2 regions of the Acetobacter papayae genome follow, and region 1 is predicted to be linked to the other one. Evidence: riboswitches for the same ligand, from Rfam matches in the RefSeq annotation. Region 1 holds a riboswitch; the other holds the start of a gene.
What was found. A riboswitch is a leader RNA that binds a small molecule or an ion and turns the genes downstream of it on or off. The one in region 1 is predicted to bind cobalamin.

Region 1 (7,720 bases):
GCATGGGGCGAAGAGCGCCGGGGCACCATCCTTTGATTAGGGGGGCGGATGAACCTGACATCAGCCGGGGGCATCCAGTCTGGCAATAATGGAGTTACTACGGCTCCGCCACAGCCCTGCGGTAGCCAGAGCTTGAAAACGCGTGCGCAGCGCCTCCAAAGCCATAGGGTTTTCCCGCTCCATGAAAGCGGACACATCGTCCCGCCCCAATGTTGCTTCAAAATACAGGTCGAACAGATGTGCTGGCACCTGCCGCGTCAGATGGGCGAAGGCGGCCAAGTTGTCCAGTGTAGCCGCTATTTCTGCTGCCCCACGAAAACCGTGGCGCATCATACCCGCCGCCCAGACCGGGCTGGTCGCCCGTACGCGCACAATGCGGGCCAGTTCCTCGCCCAGAATACGGGCCTGTGGTGCTCCGGCACGGGTTGTATCAAGGTGGTACAGTGCAGGCTGAGCATGCCCCAGAGCCGCCATAGCCGCCGAAAATCCACCTTCATGGGCAGCATAATCGCGGGCCAGCAACAGATCCATTTCGGGCAGGTCCTGAATATGGGTGAAGGTATCAGCCGTCCGCAGCCGCTCTTCCAGCGCTGCGCGGTCACGCTTTATGGCGCCTGTGGCGTCCATGCTCCATTCAGAGGCTTTCAGCCACGCTTCACCCGTAGCCTGTCGGCTCTGCTCATCAAACCGTTCTGCCGGGTCCTCCATGGCCAGACCATAGGTGCCGGGGCGCGGGCCAAAAACACGAGGCGCGCTCTGACGGTAAGGATTATTGAGCATATCCTCGCCCGTACGCTCGGCCAGCGCGCGGGTTGCGACATCGAACAACCGCGCCAGATCAGGAAAAACATCCCTGAAAAGGCCCGATACGCGCAGTGTGACATCAATCCGGGGCCGCTCCAGCAGCACGGGCGGCAGGATTTCAAACCCCGATACCCGTTCCGAACCCGGCTCCCACATGGGGGCAAGCCCGGCAAGATGCAGCGCCATGGAGAATTCTTCCCCCGCCGTGCGCATGGTCGCGGAACCCCACAGATCGATAACCAGCCCTTTTGGCCAGTCTCCATGGTCCTGCAAATGACGGCGGAGCAGTTCCTCCGCCAGCTTTACCCCCTGCGCATGCGCCGCGCGGCTGGGCACGGCGCGGGGGTCCACAGCATACAGGTTGCGCCCTGTGGGTAGAACATCCGTCCGCCCCCGTGCGGGCGAGCCTGATGGCCCGGCTTCAACCCGCAAGCCCGCCAGTGCGCGCACAAGGCCATGGTTTTCGCCTTCGCCCTGTCCGTAAACATGCAGGCCATCGCCAAACTGGCTTTCTTTCAGGTCGCAGACAAAGCGGTCGATCCGCACCATGGCTTCTGCCGGGCTTGCCGCAGTATCCAGCCCCAGATCAGCCTCCACGCCAGTAGCACGGGCTTCTGCCCGGATAAGGGGGATAAGACGGTTGCGGCGAGCCGGGTCCAGACCATCGGCTGTGGCGTATTCGTCCAGCAACCGTTCAAGATGCAACAGACTTTCTGGCACATTGGCCTGCACCATAGCGGGAGGCAGATGTCCGAGGGTAAGAGCCCCGATCCGCCGTCGGGCCTGTGCAGCCTCGCCGGGATCGTTGACGATAAACGGATAAATGACAGGCATGGCCCCGCAGAGCACTTCCGGCCAGCAAGTTTGCGACAGGGCAACAGCCTTGCCCGGCAACCACTCCAACGTGCCATGCGCGCCAACATGCACCAGAGCATGCAGGCCATGCTCATGCAGCCAGAGATAAAACGCCACATACGCATGGCAAGGCACACGGGCGGTGTCGTGATAATCCGCATCGCGCTCGGCATGACGACCGCGTTCGGGCTGAAGAGCCACCAACATGCGGCCCCTGCGCGTGAGCGCGAAGTGAAACATGCCATCGCGCACGACAGGGTCGTGCTCCGGCGCGCCCCAGACCTGCTCAAGCTGCTCCCGCAGGAGAGCGGGCAAGCGTTTAAGTGCTGCCTTGTATGCAGAGACTGACCATGTGGCTTCCTGCCTTGACAGGGCCGTGGCCAGAGGCTCGCCCGCCTGTGCAAGTGTATAGCCTTCCGCCGCCAGCGTTTCCAGCATGGCCTCGGTTGAGGCAAGGGCATCCAGCCCCACGGCATGGGCCATCTGGTCTGTTCGGCCCGGGTAGGTGGAAAGCACGAACGCCACGGCGCGCTGGTGGGCAGGCGTTACGGCGAGCCTGTGCCAAGCTGCCACCTTGTCCGCAATGGCCGCGATCCGGTCAGGAACAGGCTGATGTATGGCCCGGGCGAACTGGAGCGCCTCGTCCGGTGTTTCCAGCGCCTTGAAGCTGGCAACACCAGCCATGATCCGCCCGTCCACTTCCGGCAGAACAACGTGCATGGCCAGATCTGCTGGGGAAAGCCCACGCTCGGCGTCTTGCCAATCCTGCTGGCTGCTGGTGGCAAGAGCGATCTGAAAAACCGGGCAACCCGGCGCATCCAGTGGAGAAGAGCCCCCTGCATCCTGCCCGGAAAAAGCCGTGGCGTTGACAATAACGGCCGGGCTGGCCTGCCTAAGTGCCGCACGGAGCCATGGAGCTGCGGCTCCCTTAAGAGAGGGGGCAAACAGACCCGCGACACGAAACCCACGCACTTGCAGGGCCTCTATCAGCGCATCAATGGGTGCCGTGTCAGCACTGGTCAGATACGCTCGATAGAATACGACAACCGCAAGCGGGCGGTCTCCCTCGGGCGGGGCAGGCATAACGCCCATACCGGGCTGGTACCAACCATAATCCGGGATAACAGGCACTGGGGCCACAGGCGGCGCGGGCATGCCTGCAGTTTGCGCCAACAAGCAGAGTGCGGCATGGGCTGCCTCTGCCCCACCTGTGTCACACAGCCGGGCAAGATTACGCAGGCTTTCGGCAGGAACGGTCGAAAACTCATCCAGTGTCGGGTCAGCCCTGCCATCAGCAGGGATAACAGCCAGCGCCATGCCGGTAGAGCGGGCCAGAGCGTTGAGCTGTTCCAGCCCGTAGCGCCAGTATCCCGCGCCGCCAATCAGCCGCACCAGCACCGCCCTGCTGTTGGCGAGAGTACGCTCGATATAGGTATCGACACTCAGGGGATGTTTAAGGGCGGCAAGGTTGGCAAGGCGCAACGCGGGCAGGGAGCCCTGTCCAACCTGCCAGCCTGCCGCAAAGGCACTCAGGTCACTGTCTGAAAAGGACAGGACAACAAGCGGGGCAGGGCTCTGGCCGAGATCCGTGGCATTCTCCAGCCCGTCAAGGCCACGGTTTTCCCGGAAGATAACATGCATTACCCTTAGCCCCGCCTGTGCTTCAGCCCGCCTGTATCTGCGCGGTCGCGCCGAGCAGAACAGCCTGCACGGCCTGCGGGTTCAGATGGTCATGCTCGGCAATAACCACAAGGCGCCCCTCACGCGGGCGATTGCCCCATGGCTGGTCAAACTGGTGGCGCACTCTGGCCCCTACAGCCTGAACCAGAAGCCGCATGGGTTTACCCCGAACCGCGACATACCCCTTGACGCGCAGAATATCCTGTTCGCGTGCAAGGCGGATAATCGCCTGAGCCAATGCCTCGGGGTCATCAATCTCGGGCAGGGTTACGACCGTGCTGTCGAAATCCTCATGTTCGTGTTCATCCTCACCATCATGGTGCGAGGGACGGGCGGCCAGATCATCTTCCGCCGCTGCGTTCAGGCCCAGAATAACGGTGGGGTCAATCGCACCATCACGGACGGGCAGAACGGGCAGGGGGCGCGGCGCTTCGGCCAGAATAACCGCACGCGCGGCTTCCAGCGTTGCCTCATCCACAAGGTCGGCCTTGGTCAACAGCACGAGGTCAGCACAGGCAATCTGGTCTTCAAACACTTCGGCCAGAGGGGTTTCGTGGTCGAGACTGTCATCCTGCGCACGCTGGGCGTCCACTGCGGCGGGGTCGGGAGCAAAACGCCCGACTGCCACCGCTTCCGCATCGGCCAGAGCAATCACGCCATCGACGGTAATGCGCGAGCGGATGGAGGGCCAGTCAAATGCCTTGAGCAACGGCTTGGGTAGCGCCAGACCCGAGGTTTCAATCAGGATATGGTCAGGCTTCTGAGGCAGGGCCATGAGCTGTTCAACCGTAGGGATGAAATCATCTGCAACAGTGCAGCAGATACAGCCATTGGCCAGTTCCACAATCGCGCTTTCGGGGCAGTTTTCATCCGCACAGGCCCGCAGGATTTCGCCATCCACACCCACCGTGCCGAATTCGTTCACCAGCACGGCCAGCCTGCGTCCGCCGGGGTTTTGCAGCAGATGGCGGATAAGGGTGGTTTTTCCTGCCCCCAGAAAGCCGGTGACAACCGTAACGGGAATTTTGGCAAGAGTGTTCATGGTGCAATCTCCTGTGGAGGAATACGGGCAACGCATTGCTTGCGGAAAATGACAGGGCGTTCACGCCACGGTGGAATGCCATCGGCACTGGCTATGTAGCCCTGAGCGCCCAGCAGAATATCCGCCACATCGGCCTCGCTCAGATTGCCATAGATATAGGTCCATGAACCGGGTCGGGCGAGGGCTATGGCGCAGCCCCGTGAACAGGCAGAAAGACATTCTACCGCACGAATAACCGGACGGGGCTTATCTTCGGCGTCGACCGAAGAAGCCTCCTGGGCATCCTGCAGGGCGGCGAGCAGGCGGGCACCCGCCACAGGCTGCCCCTCTATTGGAGCCACGCCAGCCCGGCAGGTTGAACAGACATAAAGGATTGTCTGAGCGGAGGGTGTTTCTGCGGCCATCTGTGCTGCGCCCTTGTCTGTCATGGGGCAGGGCGTGGGTATGGCAAGACCCAGCCCGCATGACATGCGCACAGGGCTGAATATCCGGCCACAGCGCACCCCGGCTGTCCGTTCAATCCGTGCTGGCAGGTCTCCCGGCTGACAGATCCGGGCGCGAACCCCCATGGCCTCCCCGCCTTCCCGAACCTGCGCTCAGTGGCTCTGGGGGAAACCTGATCTGCTGACGGTCGCGGGGGCGGCTGCGTTATGGAGAGCGGGCAGGCCCACTTTCTTTCTGCATTCCCTCTTCGCCCATGTCCGCCATGGTGGCAGACGCAGGAACCAGCCTGAGTGGATTGAGCTAGCAGGCCGCATCTGTCAAGCTGGAGCCTATTCTCAGACAGGACCGGAAGCTTCCGTACTCATGCCAACATCTTCTACCCAGCCTCAAAACGAACCCACCACCACGGATGATGCCGCCCAGCACGCACAGAAAATGGCGCGCATCAAAGCCGCACGGGATCGGATGATGGCCACAAAGGAAGGGGAGAAAGGCCTCGTGATCGTCCATACCGGGGCGGGCAAAGGCAAATCCTCATCCGGTTTTGGTATGATCCTGCGCTGTATCGCCCATGAAATGCCCTGCGCTGTCGTGCAGTTTATCAAGGGCGGATGGGATACTGGCGAACGGCGGCTGATCGAGACGCATTTTGGTGGACTCTGCCAGTTTTACGCTATGGGCGAGGGGTTCACATGGGAAACTCAGGACAAGGCGCGCGATATCGCCGCAGCCCGCCGTGGTTGGGAAAAAGCCAAGGAGCTGATCCGCAACCCAGAAATCCGTATGGTTTTGCTGGACGAGATCAATATCGCCCTGCGGTATGACTACCTGCCCATTGAAGACGTACTGGCCTTCCTGCGTGAAGAAAAGCCGCCTTTGACCCATGTCGTGCTGACTGGCCGCAACGCAAAGCCGGAACTAATTGAACTGGCCGATCTGGTTACCGAAATGACACTGCTCAAGCATCCGTTCCGCGCCGGGATCAAGGCGCAGCCCGGCGTCGAGTTTTAAGGACGCCTACCCATGCCCGCACTGATGATTCAGGGCACCGGCTCGAATGTGGGCAAATCCCTGTTCGTTGCCGGGCTTGCACGCGCCGCCCTGCGGAGGGGGCTGCGTGTTGCCCCTTTCAAACCCCAGAATATGTCCAATAATGCTGCCGTTACTGCCAATGGGGGCGAAATAGGCCGCGCGCAGGCCCTTCAGGCACTGGCCTGCGGGCTTGAACCCCATACGGACATGAACCCCGTGCTGCTCAAGCCTGAATCCGACCGGGGTAGTCAGGTTGTGGTACAGGGGCAGGTGCGCGCAACCGTTCAGGCGCGCGACTACGCCTTACTCAAACCAGCACTCATGCCAGCCGTTCTGGAAAGCTTTCATCGCCTGCATGAAGCCTATGATCTGGTGCTGGTTGAAGGAGCTGGAAGCCCGGCCGAGGTCAACCTGCGGCAGAATGATATTGCCAATATGGGGTTTGCCTGTGCGGCGAATGTGCCGGTCATTCTTGTAGGGGATATCGACCGAGGCGGTGTTATTGCCCAGATCATAGGCACACAGGCTGTTCTGCCTGAAACTGACGCTGCCATGGTAAAAGGCTTTATCGTCAATAAATTTCGTGGGGACCCAAGCCTGTTTGATGACGGTTATGCCCTGATCCGTCAAAAAACCGGCTGGCCGGGTTTTGGTGTTCTGCCATGGTTTGCGGCCGCTAGCACCCTTCCGGCGGAAGACGCGCTCGATCTGCGCAGAACCTCTTCTGGTGGGCGTATAAAAGTGGCTGTGCCCATGCTCTCACGCATTGCCAATTTTGATGATCTGGACCCTCTGGCACAGGAGCCCGCCATTGACCTGACCATGATAGCGCCGGGGCAGGCGATCGCAGGAGATTGTGACCTGATTATTCTGCCCGGCACGAAAAATACCCGCCTTGATCTGGATTTTATACGCAGTCAGGGTTGGGATATCGATATTACTGCCCATGTGCGACGGGGCGGGCATGTTCTAGGTATCTGCGGCGGTTACCAGATTCTGGGTAATAGTGTAAGCGACCCCCTTGGGCTGGAAGGGCCTGCTGGCAATATGCCCGGTCTGGGCCTACTCAATGTCGAAACCACCATGCTGGCGGAAAAACATGTCAGACGGGTAGAGGCCGTTCACGCTGCCAGCGGTCAACCGGTATGCGGTTATGAAATTCACCTCGGCACGACGGAGGGGCCAGACCGACTTCGCCCGTTTGCTACCGTGCAGGGCAGGGCGGAGGGCGCTCAGTCGGCGGATGGGCTTATCTGCGGCACCTATCTCCACGGCCTGTTTACGGATGATCGCTTCCGCGCCGCTTTTATCGCAGGGCTAGGCGGACAGCCCTCCACATTGCGCTACTCGGAAAAAATGGAACAAACACTCGATGCGCTAGCCGTGCATATTGAGCGCCATGTCGATGTTACCGGCCTGCTCCGTATAGCGGGCTGCCGGTAAAAAACAGTATCAGCAGAAACAACGTCGCCAGCAACACAACCCGCCGGTAAAGAACCAGTCCGGCAGCCAGATCAGTTGGTGTGGGGTCAGGGGCTCCATCATTCAGCCATGGGTCGCGGCTGGGACCTTCCGCATACAGGCGTGGACCGGAGAGACGAATACCCAACCCACCAGCCATGGCGGCTTCCGGCCAGCCTGCATTGGGGGAACGATGCCGCCGGGCATCACGCAGCATGACCCTGAATGCCCGTAAAGGAGCGGCGCTGGCGAGCGCGTATAAAACGCCAGACAACCGCGCAGGCGCAATATTCACCACATCATCCACCCGCGCCGCGGCCCACCCGAACAGCCTGTAGCGGGGCGTACGGTTGGCAATCATGGAATCCATGGTGTTGATGGCTTTGTAGGCATAAAGGCCGG
Region 2 (7,720 bases), 110 kb from region 1:
TCCGAAAATCCCCCAGAGGCACGCTACGCCTGACTGTAACCGAAGAATCCTTGTCGTTTTTTCTGCGGCCTCGGATTGCTGAATTTCTGAAAAAATACCCTGAGATCACAATCGAAGTCTCTACCGACCTGCGACTGGTCGATATTGTTGATGAATCCTTCGATGCGGGCGTAAGGCTCGGAGAAATGGTAACACATGGGATGGCGTCTGTTCCCATATCACCTGATATCGAATTTACCGTTATCGGTTCCCCTGCCTATTTTAAAACGCACGCTTTGCCAAAAAAACCGAGCGCCCTTGCCGAGCACAACTGTATTGGCATTCGGCTGCCGACGCATGGAAAAATTTATAGCTGGCGCTTCAGACAGAATGGGAAAAACTTTAAATTTCAGCCGACTGGACAATTTATCTGCAACACGGTTTTTGCCACGCGTGATGCCTGTCTTGATGGCATAGGCCTTGCCTATATCCCAAAAATTGTTGCTCAACCCTATATTCAGACAGGAGAACTCATTCCTGTACTGGAAAAATTCTCCCTGACCCATGTGGGTTTTCATCTTTTTTATCCACGGCATGCACAACATGCCATGCCCCTATCCCTTTTCATTGAAGACATGAAAATGAAATAGCTCCATGAAGGTTCATACGTGAGCCTTCATAGGTAGGCCGGTGGGGTTAGCCGAGCAACGGAAGCTGTTTCATCATTTCCTGAAGATTCAGCGCGTCCCATGGTAGATGTTCAGCAATTGTCATGCCGACAACCTGCTTTTCCGTCATGACTGCCTTAACAAGTTTAAGGACATCAGGAATATTCAGTTTTCCTTCGGCGACATCTCCAAAATCATGCTTGCCTCGGCCCGGCTTTGCAAACAATACCGAACGAAAATTATGAGGATCCAGAACATCCAGATCGAGATGAATGGCCAGCACGTCTATCCCACTCTGATTGAGCCATTGCATAACGGGTTGAGCACCATCACGAACCAGTTGCGGTGAACAGGTGTGTATCCCGTGTTCTGCAATAAACTCGGCCTCATAGGGTAATGGATCGTGAATACCCGCAATCATGATATTTTTTGCGCCTACTGGCTTTTTTATAGCACTGGTCAGGTCTTGATCGCCATGGCCCGTCAGGGCTCCCAGCACATGAGCATGCGCATTTTTATACTGCGCAGGTGTCTGCACATCCGGATGTGTGTCGATCCAGAGGATGCCGAGCTTTTCGCCGTATTTTTCGGCCAACCATGCGAACGGAACCAAAGACACAAGGCAGTCTCCACCAAGAACGGCAATGGATGCGGGATTATGCCGTTCTATGATGTGCTGGGCATTATGGATCTGTTTTACAAGAACACTCCGGCCACACATGTCATTTTCTAGCAGCAGCGGTGTATCCGTTGGAACATCGACTGGCACTTCTTCTACAGGCCCCTTAGCGGGAGGAGCCAGCCATGCCAGCAGTCTGGCTCCAAGATAATAAGGCGGATTGTCACCACCCTGCCATTGCGGAAAAACAAGGCGAAGTGTGCTGCTGTCCTGCTTCGACACGGGATATCTCTCAAAATAATAAAGAATGTTTGACTATCTTTTCAAGAAGACACCGCAGTTGAAAAACCCTGAGCGCAATGTCCTGAACATGATAAGGCTTACTGTCAGTATTCGCATTCCAGCGCCTTTGTTCTGATAATATTTCATGAGTGAATGGTAATTGAAAGATATATATATTAATGAAAATATTTCACAATCATCTTTACTGAATAACCTATAGTATCGCACACATTCTTATTCTAGAGAATGCAAACAGCTCTCTCTTGAATGCTCGGCAATAGAAAAGACCGTGCCCGATAACCGCAGGACAGACAGCTTATATAAATGTTTTGGCCATCCGGGTTAACCCAGAGCCTTTCGGTTGGAATGCGCTCCTCCACCTTTTGCATCACATTGATCATCTCCTGCGCATGCAAAATGGAGTGTGCCCCTGCAACTTGGAGGTGCAATCCTGATGACATACCCGTGCCAGTGGAGAGTCTGGATATTTACCCCCAGTGCCTTCACCCCTAAGAGATTGCGGCCCGGCAGCAAAAGCAGATCAAGACGATCGACATTGTGCTGGTCATGGTTGTCTGTTGCAGAAGCTTTGCAGCCTTGCCACACTGGCTTGTGGCGAAACATGCGACACGTTTCGTGCTCTATCCCGTCTGGTCGGGTAGAAAAGGTATCGCGAAGCAGGTTTTTCCCGGTTATCGGGATAACAGATGTTGCAAAACATATTTACACAATATTTCTATTGACAGGGTTCGATCTTTTCCTGTTTAGCATGCGCCTGTCATGGTTCTTGTTGTATGCAAGTCATACAGGAAGCTAAGAGGGAAACCGGTTACAGGCCGGTGCTGCCCCCGCAACTGTAAGCCGTGAGGCTGCCGGAACATGCGCCACTGCTGTCTCTGCAAAGAGCACGGGAAGGCTCCGGCATGCTGAAGACCGGCAAGCCAGGAGACCTGCCATGGCGTGCAAGTCACGGACGAAGCTGCCGAACGGGGTGTGTCGGGGGCGAGACGATGCTCCATCGTTTCCATCGTGGTGACGTTCTGTCGGAGCAACCAGCCGTGCGTGCCGTATCTTCTGTCCTTGGCCTGATCCTTATTGGCGCCAGTTCTTTTTCGCCTGTCTGTGCCGCGTCCGCACAGGAAAAAAAGGCAAAGCCTCCGGTCCATAAAAAAAATACGACCTTGTGGCGGGGAGAGCCAGAAGAAGTCACGACTTACGGCAAAACGCCCATGCTCAAGATGGTGCCGGCCATTGGGGGTAAACTGGGCCTGTCTATCCAGCATTCACCGGCTACAATCAATGTCATCTCTCATGATCTGATGATGCAGCGTGGCTATGCACAGGCGGAAGATGCTGCCGATAGCGCCCCCGGCGTGACCTCGGGCGGGTCGCCTGGGAGCCCGAGCCAGTTGATGATGCGCGGCTTCACCGGCAACCAGATTCTGGTTCTGCGTGATGGGATCTATTTTGGCCCAACCACGATGGTGAACCGCCCTCAGAACAGTTTTAATCTGGAAAGCGTACAGATTTTAAAAGGGCCGGCTTCCGTTCTTTATGGTCAGGGGGCCGTGGGTGGTACGGAAGATATGCGCACACGTGACCCGGCCCTTGATGCGGCCCACGCCAATGCGCTGGTTTCCTACGGCAGTTTCAACACATGGAATGCCGGGATAGGTGGCTCCATCCCCATTACGAAAACACTGGCTATCCGCACCGATTTCAGCCGCACATCGTCCGATGGTTATGTCAAAGGAGCAGACCCTCACTCGAACGACTTTACCACCACCATTTTGTGGAAGCCGAGCGAAAAATTCAGTGCCCGCCTGAGCATGGACTATCTGACTGATCGCTTGTCCACCTATTATGGCACGCCACTGGTTGATCTTTCCCAGACAGGGGGGGGCGTAGGCGGTCTGTTAAGCTCCACAAAGGGGCTGGGCATAACCAAGTCTTCCATGTGGCAGTATTATAACGTGCGCAATGCTCAGGCCAGTTCGGTCAATGCCACGCCAACACTCCACCTGCAATGGCAGGTTACGCCTTCCCTTCTCATTCACAACAGCAGTTACTTTATCTATTCCAAACGGCTTTGGAACAATGCCGAAAGCCTGAGCTATATCAATGGTGCTGGCAGTGTGGATGCAAACGGCAACGCCATTACACCTGGGCGGATCGCACGAGACAGGTTTTACGTGTTCCAGAGCCAGCATCAGGTTGGAGATAGCCTGTATGCCCGTTTTGATTCCACGATTTTGGGCATGAAAAACCGCTTTACGCTCGGAGGAGATGCCTATTACCTGCGCTTCATCCGCAATCGGGGTTTTCCCGATGCGGATTACGCGGACAGTGTTTCTCTCGCCAACCCCGAACAAACCGCTTTGGGAAATTTTGCAGGAGAATACCCCTATAGAAAATCCCCGACCACGATGGTGCAGGCCGGGTTGTTTCTTGAAGATGTACTGAGTATTCGCGACAACCTGCGTTTGGTCGGTGGATTCCGTTACGACTGGCTATCGCTTGACCGGCAGAACTATAACCAGAACGGTAGTTACAACGCCTCAACAAGTTTCAAGGGAAATTACAACCCCAACAATTTCCGCATTGGTCCGGTTTTTGACATTACAAAAAACATCAGCGTGTATGGCATCTATACGACAGGAGAAGACCCCCCGGGCTCCAATATTTTTCTGGTCAATAGTGGCCAATTCACACGGCTGAGCCATTCGCGTCAGGGCGAAATCGGCATTAAGGCCACTGCATGGGGCGGACGTGTAACAACCACACTGGCGCTGTACGATATCCGGCGCACCCGTATGCTGGTTGCTACGGGCCTTGATACCGTAGCTACTGCAGGTGTGCAGACATCGCGCGGGCTGGAGTGGCAGGGCGATCTTGCGCTCAACCGCCACTGGAGCTTTTCGGGTAATGTGGCCTACACCTATTCCCGCTATGGTTCATTTCATCCCAGTGCTTCGGTTGATGCCTCAGGTAACGAGGTGCCTAATGTGCCTGCGGTTACGGCCAATGCTTGGGCGGTCTGGTCGCGGGTGCAGGATCTTCCGCTCGACCTTGGTGCGGGCGTTCGCTATGTCTCTGCCCGCAAGGGGGATTACGCCAATACGCTTACACTCAAGCAATATGCGACCGTTAATGTCTTTGCGGCATGGCATGCCTACAAAGGGGTAACCGTGTACGGGCGCATAGATAATATTGGCAACAAATACTTTATCCAGTGGGCGGATACGAGCTACTCCAATCAGGTGTTGCTGGGCGCGCCACGTTCTTTCTCTATCAGTGTTCAGGCTGGTTTCTAACGACCATCATCCTGAACCGGATATGATGGTAGTCTTTGCCGCATGCTTGAGATGCAGCAAAGGCGCTGATTCCCTAGGGGAAAACAGGTTATGACCACGCTTTCCCCCCGGCCTATCTCCATGCGCAAAAAATGCCTGCGGACCCTATATCTGATCCACCGCTGGCTTGGTCTGCTCATGGGGGTGTTGATGCTCTCATGGTGCCTGTCCGGCATAGTGATGTTATGGCGGCCATGGCCAACCCCGATTGCGGGCACTGAACTGGTGGGGCATGCGCCTCTGCTGCTGCCCCCCTCCTTGCCCATGGTTCCATCACTCATGGAACCGGGTTCACGGTTCCAGTCCTTTCGGCTTGGGATGGTGGGAGCCGAACCGGTGCTCACACTGTTTCCAGTGACAGGCACACCATTCGCTGTCGATCTGCGAACGGGGCAGACAAGCAGTATTCCTTTTCAGGAAGCCAGTATTAGCGCACAGGCCTATGCCGCCCTGTTGGGTGTGCAAAACGCGCCTGTGTTTGATGGCATAACAACGGATGACCAATGGGTTCTGGATACCCCAGCCCACCAGCAGGGTTTTGAACGCTTCCGCTTTCCCGGCCCTGCGCGGCTTGTCGTGTATGTCTCGCCCGTAACAGGTGATGTTGTACAGGCAACCGACAAAGTATCACGTGCATGGGCGTGGGTGGGGGCTATTCCTCACTGGCTTTACCCGGCTGTTCTGCGGCGTCACCCACCGGTCTGGAAAACAGTGGTCATTGTTTTATCGGGTGCTGGCATTTTTTTAACAGTAACCGGCCTGTTTATCGGTTGTCTGTGCCTGAGACGCCGCTGGCCGTTTTCCGCTTATCGGCGCTGGCATCTGGGGCACCATTTTTTCGGCATGCTGTTTGGTATCCTCGCATTATCGTGGATCACGACAGGCTTTCTGACCATGACCCCCGCAGGCCTGTTTGCAAGCGATAAGGACAGGCTGGATCCCGTGCATGTTACGGGCAGCATTAGTGGTTCTGAACTCCAGCTTCTTCTGGAGCGCATTGCGGCTTATAGAACAACGGGCTGGATAGATATACGCGGTGTGTTTCTGGATGGGCGCATCTTTCTGGCTGTTACTGATGGCAAGGGGCACCGTGAACGTCTGGATGACAATCTAACCCCCACACCACTGGAAACCAGCACACTAGGCCAATCTGCCCGTCTACTTACCACACCTGATTCATATTATTTCAACCGTTCAACGCATCCGCGCCATTTTCCTGTCATTCGTCTTACTGCGGATAATGGCGTGCTCTTTTATGTGGATGCCCAGACAGGCGCAGTGCAGGCGGCTTTCGATACTCCCGCCAGATATTCACGCTGGTTCGTATACGGCCCACATGACATCAATTTTCTGCCTTGGCTCAGAACGGCCTCTGCCCGGTTATGGGTGGTATTTCCGCTCCTGAGCGGTGTGTTTGTTCTGTATCTAGCAGGGATGGTGATCGGAATTCGACGCTTTATTCTGCTCTGGCGCAAGACGCGTTCATCCTGAGCAGCCCGCTTTCTGCTTTAGTCCTGTTCCGCTGCTGGAGCCTTATCCTCCTCCAGTGCGTATCCTAAAGCCGGTAGCCGTGTTTCAGTCGCAGTGTGACGTTTACCGCCCCACAAAACAGACCGGTTATCAGTATTACGATTGTTCCAAAATCAAAAAATACCGAAATGCGCCTTTCTGCTCCAACTTCCCATCCCTTCCCTAAAGGCACAGATAGATAGCCTGAACGACTGATTTTAACGACTTCCGCAAGCCGCCATGCCGGGTCACCTGAACTCTTGTGAGAGAGGTTCCACACAATATTCCTTGATTGAGGAACATCAGGGTCTGGAAAATGTTAAGCCAGCAGGTAACATGTGCAACAGGGTCGCATTTGAAAGAACACGGGGCTTGGCCTCTCCACTATCCCACGCTACATTGAAAGAGATGAAAATGATAAGGAATTCGTGGAAAAACCGGTTCGCCGCTCTCAGTCTTGGGCTGCTCGCTTTACCGGCATCTGCTTGGGCGGCAGATAAGCTCACGGGCGACATCAAAGGCAGCGACGGTGCAACGCATGGCACGGTAGAAATTACCGAGGCGCCCAAAGGTGTTATCCTGCGCATTGCTGCAACCGGCCTTACGCCCGGCTGGCATGGCGTGCATTTTCATGAAAAGGGCGATTGCACGCCACCCAGCTTCAAAAGTGCTGGCGGGCATATCCACCCACATGGCGTAACCAAGCCAGTGCATGGTCTGCTGAACGCCGATGCCAACGATTCAGGCGACCTGCCGAACATCTATGTCGCAACAGATGGTAGCGTGACGGTAGAACTGTATTCGCCCCTCGTTTCCGTCAACGGTAATGGTGGGCGCCCTGCCCTGCTGGATGCAGATGGCTCGTCCCTCGTGATCCACGCCAAACCCGATGACTACCAGACCCAGCCTATTGGCGGCGCTGGAGATCGCGTTGCCTGCGCGGTTCTGGCCAAATAAAGGCCTGATGGCGGCTTCCATGCTTATAAAGCTGGCCTCATCCGCCTTCAGGCTGAGGCCAGCGAAAGATGTGGCAGCCGTAGAAATTGCCGAGCTTCAGGGGAGATAACGCGGGCTTCCCGCTCGAAGCGCTACAGGGCTGGTATCACTTCCTGCATCCGGCAAGAGGCATGCCCGAGAAATACCACAGATTTTGCTCTATATTAGGTGAGGTCATTGCCTCATTAACTTTCAGGGATATCCATGGAACATCAGGTTAATTCACTCTGGGCGCAGTTTAACGGCTGGGTACCAGCCATTATGAGCTATGCCAGTCAGCTTGTGCTGGCCATTATCGTGCTGCTGGCGGGCTG

Region 2: it holds a riboswitch for cobalamin, as region 1 does, so the genes downstream of both, ABF757_RS01365 (TonB-dependent receptor) here and ABF757_RS00870 (DUF1636 family protein) in region 1, are expected to answer to the same signal.

What each region holds. Positions count from the first base shown of each region.
Region 1 is NZ_JBDNWF010000002.1:826-8,545, reverse strand. It holds gene cobG (precorrin-3B synthase) at 1-61, opposite strand, end outside; gene cobN (cobaltochelatase subunit CobN) at 61-3,300, opposite strand; gene cobW (cobalamin biosynthesis protein CobW) at 3,323-4,381, opposite strand; gene ABF757_RS00870 (DUF1636 family protein) at 4,378-4,851, opposite strand; cobalamin riboswitch at 4,893-5,125, opposite strand; gene cobO (cob(I)yrinic acid a,c-diamide adenosyltransferase) at 5,189-5,836, shown strand; gene ABF757_RS00860 (cobyric acid synthase) at 5,849-7,300, shown strand; gene cbiB (adenosylcobinamide-phosphate synthase CbiB) at 7,266-7,720, opposite strand, start outside.
Region 2 is NZ_JBDNWF010000002.1:114,390-122,109, forward strand. It holds gene ABF757_RS01355 (LysR family transcriptional regulator) at 1-629, shown strand, start outside; gene ABF757_RS01360 (arginase family protein) at 676-1,548, opposite strand; cobalamin riboswitch at 2,313-2,520, shown strand; gene ABF757_RS01365 (TonB-dependent receptor) at 2,559-4,862, shown strand; gene ABF757_RS01370 (PepSY domain-containing protein) at 4,953-6,392, shown strand; gene sodC (superoxide dismutase[Cu-Zn]) at 6,825-7,367, shown strand; gene ABF757_RS01380 (mechanosensitive ion channel family protein) at 7,611-7,720, shown strand, end outside.